Regions from separate parts of the Rummeliibacillus sp. BSL5 genome, predicted to be linked through region 2. Evidence: a T-box and tRNA genes for the amino acid it is inferred to sense, from the RefSeq annotation. Region 2 holds a T-box; the other holds one or more tRNA genes.

Region 1 (4,412 bases), on a different contig from region 2:
TGCACTACGCGAACACCTGAAACACTATCCTCTACTCGTCCGTTAATCTCTGCAATTTCTCCGTACATCCCCGTCCAGGCTCTATTCATTTTTACATTGGATATATAAACAAGAACCATTAAAATCGGAACCATCACAAGTACAATCCAGGAGAGCGTTGGATTCACAGTAAACATGATCCAAAAAGCGCCAATAAAAGTCATGATAGCGATAAAGAAATCCTCTGGCCCATGATGGGCAAATTCACCAATATCAAATAAATCGTTCGTTATTCGGCTCATGATATGGCCGGTTTTAGTATTATCAAAAAACCGGAAAGACTGCTTTTGAACATGTGTAAACAATTCTTCTCTCATATCAGTTTCAATATTTATGCCAAGTTTATGACCAAGATAATTAACAATAAAGTTTAAGATGGTACTCAATAGATACACGAGGAGCAAAAGGCCTCCTACCTTCGTAATCATTCCCCAGTTGTTTGTAGGAAGCAGCGTATCAATAAACTTTTGAACAGCTACAGGAAACGCTAGCTCTAAAATAGCCACTATAATGGCTGAACAAAAATCAATTATAAACAATTTCCTATGTGGTTTGTAGTAACTAAAAAACTGTTTTAGCATATGTATGAAGTCCTTTCTGAAAATTTCGTTATCCTAAATATCATACAGAACTTTTAAATAGAAAGCGACCCATTTTACCTATTTTAATTGTAAAGATAGGTTAAACCTCATATTGGCAGCCAGTCTATGGAAAGCTATTATATTTTTTAATGAATAAAGGCTGGCACACTTCAAAATTTGTGGTAAACATCTTTTTTGCATACAAAAAACCTTCAGAACAATACAAAATGCTCTAAAGGTTAGATTATGTAATGACCCCTACGGGATTCGAACCCGTGTTACCGCCGTGAAAGGGCGGTGTCTTAACCGCTTGACCAAGGGGCCATTATTGTATGGCGGAGAAGGAGGGATTTGAACCCTCGCGCCGGTTGCCCGACCTACACCCTTAGCAGGGGCGCCTCTTCAGCCACTTGAGTACTTCCCCATATGGCTCCGAAGGCAGGACTCGAACCTGCGACCCTCTGATTAACAGTCAGATGCTACTACCAACTGAGCTACTTCGGAATAGTAAATATGGTGCCGGCGAAAGGAGTCGAACCCTCGACCTACTGATTACAAGTCAGTTGCTCTACCAACTGAGCTACACCGGCATTTGATGGTGGGTCGGGACAGAATCGAACTGCCGACACTTAGAGCTTCAATCTAATGCTCTACCAACTGAGCTACCGACCCATCAAAATAAGAATCTATTAAACTAAAAAATGGCGGTCCGGACGGGACTCGAACCCGCGACCTCCTGCGTGACAGGCAGGCATTCTAACCAGCTGAACTACCGGACCATTTGGTTGCGGGGGCAGGATTTGAACCTGCGACCTTCGGGTTATGAGCCCGACGAGCTACCGAACTGCTCCACCCCGCGATAATAATATAGAATATAATTTTTTCAATCAACAAAGCATAATGACATCATACAAGGTTCGCCTGCTTCGATGTTACTCGCAATCATCATATTGCGATATGCTTCACCCCAGGATAATAATACGAATATGCTTTCGTAAACTACCGGATCATTTGGTTGCGGGGGCAGGATTTGAACCTGCGACCTTCGGGTTATGAGCCCGACGAGCTACCGAACTGCTCCACCCCGCGATAATAGTATAGGATATAATTTTTCTAATCAACAAAGCATAATGACATCTTCCACGCTTCGCTTGCGTCGATGTTAATCGCAAACTTCGTTTTGCGATTTGCTCCACCCCGCGATAATTATATATAATTTTTTTATGATAATGGAGGAGGAAGAGGGATTCGAACCCCCGCGCGGTTTGACCCGCCTGTCGGTTTTCAAGACCGATCCCTTCAGCCAGACTTGGGTATTCCTCCAGGAAATATGGCGGCCGAGGGGATCGAACCCCCGACCTTACGGGTATGAACCGTACGCTCTAGCCAGCTGAGCTAGGCCGCCATAGTATTAAATATTAAAATTGGTGGAGCCTAGCGGGATCGAACCGCTGACCTCCTGCGTGCAAGGCAGGCGCTCTCCCAGCTGAGCTAAGGCCCCAATGTATATATAGTATAAATGGTCGGGAAGACAGGATTCGAACCTGCGACCCCTTGGTCCCAAACCAAGTGCTCTACCAAGCTGAGCTACTTCCCGGAAATGGTGCGCCCAGCAGAAGTCGAATCCACAACCTTCTGATCCGTAGTCAGACGCTCTATCCAATTGAGCTATGGGCGCATGTTTGAAATAGAATTTCGAGCTAAAAGCCAAAAATTATGTATGTCCTACTAGTAATCCAGACCATTCTATTATTAAGCGGAAGACGGGGTTCGAACCCGCGACCCCCACCTTGGCAAGGTGATGTTCTACCACTGAACTACTTCCGCGTTAAAGACAAGATTAATTATATACCGACATTTTTATAAATGCAATACTTTTCTTGAAAAAATTATAAACAATATTGTTTATACTATTTCTTTCAGAAGCACTACCTTAATAAGTCTACAAGCTAAGCTTCAAAAAATCAATATAAATATAAATGTGTTGAATAGCGTAAGACAGTCTATTTTCACATCTATAACATTAATTTTTATTCAAAATTCGGCCAAGGAAAATCTCCACGATAATATTGTATTTTTAACTTTTCCAAATCGCTGTTCCATTTACAAAGTGCATTGGAATACTTTTTTTGGTCTTCTTCTCTGGATTTGAGTTTTATTCTCTTTGATAACTCTGCTACAGTCACCTCTAAACCATATTCCTCTACAAAATCATTTAAAGCTTGCCAACGTTGTTCATCTGTCCGACCAGATATTTGATAACCAAATTTTCTTAATTCACTAAAGTTTAATCCGAATTGTTTAGTTTTCTTCTCCACATTTTGAATATTGTACTTTTTAAACATTCTATAATTTTCTACTTCCTTTGCAGTAAAAACTTTCTCAAGGAAATATTGCATAATATCTCCTTTTAACAAGTCTATATTTTTTTGTTCTTCATTGATGATAGAAATAAATTTGTTTAGCTCTCGTAAAGTTTTGCTTAACGAATAGTCATGATAACTTTTATATAGCTTCGCAGAAAGTGGTTTATTCTGATCATGATAAAAAAGTTTAAACATTTTATTTTGTTCAAGTTGGCTTAATTTCTTATAATAAATTATGTATAAAAGTATATTTAGACCTTCTATATCAGAAAAGCACTTTAAGCTATTAGATTGCACAGTTCTTTCTAAGAAATGTTCTAGAAGCACACTCCAATTTTTCACTTTATACATGTGTAAGATTTTTAATTGAGTTTGAGGAGTTGTATTTGAAAAAAGCTCATGATAAAAATCCATATTTTTCTTTAATAGACTTTTTATTCTTTTGCTTTGATTCACATCTAATAAACTTAAACAATTGGAAAGAACGTAAATAAATTCTTCTATATATATCTTTGAATTTTCATCGTCAATGCCTATTCTAAATAGATGTTCAATTACTCTTTGCTTTTCCTCTAGGATACATTCTTTATTAAGTAGAACGGTAATGCCATCCGTGAAGTCCATAATTTTATTTTTGGCATCTATTTCCTTTCGTAATTTCTTCCTTTCTTCTAAAAGATTGTTATTTACCTTCTTGATGATGCCTATTTCTTTTAACAACAGTTCTTTTTCACTTTTCAGCTTCTGAATATACATATTTCGTCCCTGAATTTCATTTTTTAAAGCTTCTGTTTCTAATTGGGTGATATTTTCTAACTCATCAAAGAACTCATTAAAATTTTCAGTAATCATCTCTAATACATGATCTCTAGTAATTATACTAATCCCCCGCTTCCAACACTCATTAACGAGAACATTCGACATAAAAAAAGAAATTCCTTGTAATTTGAAATAAAAAACATCCGCATTCCTAAAATGCGGATGTTTTTATTAAGCTTTCTCTATCTCAAAGTGTTGAATCCAGTCGCTGTAGCTTCCAGTATATAATTGTATATCTTCATATGCCATTTCCTTTAGCATTGCGAATAACGGGGCAGCAGTGACACCACTTCCACAATAAACGGTAATTGGTTCTTTCTTAGATACTAGTTCCAACAATGTTTCATTAGGACAAAGTTTACCATCTTGTAATAATTGCTCCCAATCATAATTTATTGCTCCAGGAATATGGCCAGCAACTTGATCTATCGGCTCTATCTCTCCTTTATAGCGAGCATTCGATCGGGCATCAAGCAATGTTCTATCCACATGACCATCTACGATTTCCTTTACTGCTGTGCGGTCTGCATATAGGTGTTCCTGCCATTTTAAGTTTAAGTTTGATCGTTGGACAACCGTTAATTCATTCGACGTTTTGAAGCCTGCA
Region 2 (4,412 bases):
CTTCTTTCGTAATAGCCAACGTTACATTTTTTTCAATCAACTTATCTGTAGACGCCCCTCCATCAATCCCCCCATGTCCCGCATCCAATGCTATCTTGACGCCACCCAAGGTCTCGGAAATAAAGAATCCGCGATTAGATGCTTTGGTTTCATACACAACTATGAAAATACAAGCTACTAAAACAACACTCCATATCATCCAACGTTTCAATCACAGACACCACCTTTTTACCATACCATATGCGGAAGACTGTCCCGATATGTCGGTGCATAAGCAAAACAAAAACCCCTTCTCTGTTGTATGAGAAAGGGGCTTTGTTTATTTGGATTAATAAGCGCGGGCAAACCACACTGTATGTTTTGCTTCTTTTCCACAATTCAAGCATGTATGCTTTGTTGTTGGCGGATTGAATGGTATGTTTCGCGTAGTGAATTTTGTTTTTTCTTTTATCGTTTCTTCACACGCGTCATCTCCACACCAGCCAGCTAAAACCCAACCAGGAATGGTTTCTTGTTCTTTAGACTTCTCTAAATGGGTTGTTAACTCATCCAATGTTTCAATATGCGTGTGTGAATTCTCTGTTCGGAAAGCTTTTGCTTTTTCCAAAAGGCGTGTTTGCATCATTTCAAGTTCTTTTTCTACATGTTCAATGACTGCATCTAAAGATACCGAAACTTTTTCATCCTCATCGCGTGCTTTCATTAAAGCTTGCTGATTTTCTAAATCACGAGGACCAAGTTCAATACGGACAGGAACACCTTTCAGCTCCCATTCATTAAATTTATAGCCGGGCGATTGATCTGAATCATCCAGACGAACACGAATACCTTTCGCTTTCAATGCCGCGAAAATTTCATCGAGTTTCTCAACAATGGCAGGATTCTTTTTCCATGGACCGACCGGAATAAGCACCACTTGTGTAGGTGCTATCTTTGGTGGCAAGACAAGGCCTTTTTCGTCACCGTGAACCATAATAACAGAGCCAATCAAACGTGTAGATGTTCCCCAAGAAGTTGTATGCACGTAAGTATGCTTGTTTTCTTTATTCAAGTATTTGATATCAAATGCTTCCGCAAATTTTGTACCTAAATAGTGAGAAGTCCCCGCTTGTACAGCTTTTCCATCCTTCATCATCGCTTCAATAGAGAAAGTATCAATCGCACCGGCAAAACGTTCTGATGGTGTCTTTTGCCCATCATAAACAGGGATAGCAAGAAGTCCTTCAACTACCTCTTTATATATAGATAGCATTTGCATCGTTTCTTTGCGTGCTTCTTCTTCATCTACATGTGCAGTATGACCTTCTTGCCACAGGAACTCGGATGTACGAATGAATGGAAGAGTTTTCTTTTCCCAACGGAATACATTTGCCCATTGGTTAATTAAAACTGGAAGGTCTCTGTAGCTTTTAATCCAGTTTGAATATAGATGGCCAATCATCGTTTCAGAAGTTGGACGTAACGCCAAACGCTCTTCTAATTCTTCTCCTGCTGCTTCTGTCACCCAAGGAAGCTCTGGTGAAAATCCCTCAATATGATCCTTTTCTTTTTGGAAAAAAGATTCAGGAATTAACATTGGGAAGTATGCATTGCGGTGCCCCGTTTCTTTAAATCGTTTATCCATCTCCGCTTGGATATGTTCCCATATCTCATAGCTGTCAGGTTTGAATGCAATACATCCACGTACTGGAGTGTAATCAATCAAATCTGCTTTTTGAATTGTATCAATATACCATTTTGAAAAATTGTTTGTCATTTGAGACATTTTCTTTTCCTCCTTAGAAAAAATAAAAAAAGCATAAAGCGTCCAAATAAGGACGTCTTTATGCTAGTAGACGTGGTACCACCTTAGTTCGGCGTAAATAAACTTTATGCCCTCTAAACGTTTATAACGAAACGACTCGGTTAGCTTTTCACTAACATCTCCGTGGCAGGGTTCAATAAGAAGAGGTGATATAGCTTCCAGCCTAGGCTATACTTTCTGGTTCACAATTCTTATTTACTTGATCACTTCACTGATTATATATATAAACAAATATATCAACTTGTTTCAGATACTTCAATCATTAGTATCAACACAAATGCTAATTTGTATACCATATTAACATATTCTTTTTCTAATATGGATAGAAGATTTATAAGTCTGCTCCCCCTACCGTTACTTTCGACGATGGATAGGGGGTTTTATAATTGGTTCTTCTATCAAATGGTTCACGATAATAACACGTTTTTCAATTGACTTTCTGATTAAATTAAAATAAACTACTAACATACTTTTTAAAAAGTACTTTGATTAAAGTATTTTAAATAAAGCATAAATGAATTTAGCAAAAGGAAGGATTCAACAAATGAAGTTTACTCAATTCTTAAAAACAAAAGGGGCAATCGGAGCCATATTCATGGGCATTTTTTATGCGGTTGCCATGTTAGGGATCTTCTTGCCTGGCTATTCGGCAATCCCAGGAAATATAGATAAATTACCAATTGCCATAGTTAATGATGATTCTGGTGAATACGGTGCAAAGATTGCCGATCAGTTACAAGAGAAGTTACCGTTTAAAAAAATTGAAATGGATTTAACAAATAAAAAAGCCTTAAAGGACTTAGAGCATAATGATTTAGCGTTAGTTGTACACATTCCAAAAACATTCTCTAAGAATATGCAAAAAGGTGAAACATCTTCAAGCATCGACTTTACAATCAATGAAGCCGGAGCTACAACCGTTTCCTCTTCTATCAATTCTGTCATTACGGCAATCAATAACCAATTTAGCACTCAATTTTCTCAACAGACAGCAGAAGGCATTCTAATGAACGTGAATGTACCAAAAGAGCAAGCGGCTGAATTAGCCAAAAAGATTGAAACGTCGTATGTAGGAAACGTCGTAAAAATTAACGAGATGCCAGATGGTATGAATAATAACATGTTGCCAATGTTCTTAACGATGGCTGGTTATACAGGTGCGATGATTGGTGCCATGCAATTAGTAGGCGTATTCAAGAGCAGTCGTGGAAAAGCAAGTAAAACTCGCTTATTCTGCTATGTACAATTAACAGCATTGTTAGTGGCAGTAATATCATCACTAGCCGGTACAGGGATTGCATATTTAATTAATAAACCAAGCGGCAGTCTATTCTTCAGCGTATTAGGACACCAAATTCTTAATTATATGGTCTGCTTCAACTTCACAGCCATTTTAATCTTTTTAGTTGGTGAAGTAGGGATGATTTTCAACTTACCAATTTTACTCATTCAAACACTAGCAAACGGCGCGACTATTTCCCGGGATATGATGTACTTGCCGTATAAATGGATGAGCTATATTTCACCAATGTATTACTCTGTACAAGGATACTTTGCTGACTTATACGGAAGCATCAGTGCAAGTCCATATATTTGGTCAATGGTTGCAGTAGGCGCAGCTGCTATGTTGATTAACATTGGGATTGTGACATTTATTCACAAACCTATCCCAGTAGAGGAATCTTCAACTGAAGAAGACAAATTAAAGAATTCGACTGAAGCAACTATCTAGTTTTTGTTACAATAGAGTTAACATGCTTCTTGAAGGAGTGTTAGTATGTCTATTCAAATCTTTATATTGAGCAAACTGATGGAGGGTGCCAACTACCCTTATAAATTAAAAAAACACCTATCCGATCCGATTCCATTAGATCAAATAGCTGGATTAACAGAAAGTAAGCTATATTATAATTTTGACTCCCTAGCTAAAAAAGGGTTGATTGAAATTATTGAAATTAAAAAAGAAGAAAATCGACCAGATAAGCAAGTATTTGCGATTACCGAAAAAGGTCGCGAAGAGCTGCCTAAACTCATATACAAGTTATTTGAGAATGCCAAAGAAATTACAGATATGGTCGTGGGCATAGCAAATATCAAATATGTGAACCGAGAAAAAGTGATAGAGATATTAGAAAAGAAAGCTCGAACTATTGAAAGCCAATGGGCGCACGTAATTGGGTTCAAAGACCAGATTGAGCTAGATGAAGATAGTGAGAAGTTTGTAAACTACATGACAGGTTATGTATCGACCAAAACCGAACACACGATTTTCTGGCTTGAGGAACTAATTAATCGAATTCAACAAGGACAGCTATAACAGATGAAAACAGTCAGTTTTCCTAATAAAGGAGAGCTGGCTTTTTTTTAATATTAATTGATAACAACTTATATACCAAACCTCTTTCCGATGCTATATCAGAAAGAGGTTTTTATGATAAATATGCATGTTCAATATTGTACATCAAACAAGATAACGATACGATGGCTTATTCATCCAAGGCCCTAGGCAACATTGTTTTTAAAAACATGTAAACGAGCTAATTCTCCTTGTATCAATACCAAAAATCACCCAGGTCCAACCAGTCCATCTGAAACCTGAAACGGATCT

What was found. A T-box is a leader RNA that pairs with one kind of tRNA and senses whether it is charged. The one in region 2 lies ahead of proS (proline--tRNA ligase), so its partner is inferred to be a tRNA-Pro.
Region 1: it has a tRNA-Pro gene. The T-box ahead of proS (proline--tRNA ligase) is inferred to sense a tRNA for this amino acid. The anticodon was not compared.

What each region holds. Positions count from the first base shown of each region.
Region 1 covers NZ_JAVGCV010000001.1:298,732-303,143, reverse strand. Annotated here, with positions in the region: gene RCJ93_RS01550 (ABC transporter ATP-binding protein) at 1-620, opposite strand, end outside; tRNA gene RCJ93_RS01545 (tRNA-Glu) at 873-944, opposite strand; tRNA gene RCJ93_RS01540 (tRNA-Ser) at 954-1,044, opposite strand; tRNA gene RCJ93_RS01535 (tRNA-Asn) at 1,048-1,124, opposite strand; tRNA gene RCJ93_RS01530 (tRNA-Thr) at 1,135-1,210, opposite strand; tRNA gene RCJ93_RS01525 (tRNA-Phe) at 1,217-1,292, opposite strand; tRNA gene RCJ93_RS01520 (tRNA-Asp) at 1,323-1,399, opposite strand; tRNA gene RCJ93_RS01515 (tRNA-Met) at 1,403-1,479, opposite strand; tRNA gene RCJ93_RS01510 (tRNA-Met) at 1,633-1,709, opposite strand; tRNA gene RCJ93_RS01505 (tRNA-Ser) at 1,851-1,943, opposite strand; tRNA gene RCJ93_RS01500 (tRNA-Met) at 1,952-2,025, opposite strand; tRNA gene RCJ93_RS01495 (tRNA-Ala) at 2,046-2,121, opposite strand; tRNA gene RCJ93_RS01490 (tRNA-Pro) at 2,141-2,217, opposite strand; tRNA gene RCJ93_RS01485 (tRNA-Arg) at 2,222-2,298, opposite strand; tRNA gene RCJ93_RS01480 (tRNA-Gly) at 2,376-2,447, opposite strand; gene RCJ93_RS01475 (hypothetical protein) at 2,651-3,910, opposite strand; gene RCJ93_RS01470 (sulfurtransferase) at 3,977-4,412, opposite strand, start outside.
Region 2 covers NZ_JAVGCV010000005.1:4,271-8,682, forward strand. Annotated here, with positions in the region: gene RCJ93_RS13545 (N-acetylmuramoyl-L-alanine amidase) at 1-211, opposite strand, end outside; gene proS (proline--tRNA ligase) at 329-1,765, opposite strand; T-box leader at 1,811-2,025, opposite strand; gene RCJ93_RS13555 (YhgE/Pip domain-containing protein) at 2,349-3,536, shown strand; gene RCJ93_RS13560 (PadR family transcriptional regulator) at 3,582-4,121, shown strand; gene RCJ93_RS13565 (collagen-like protein) at 4,323-4,412, opposite strand, start outside.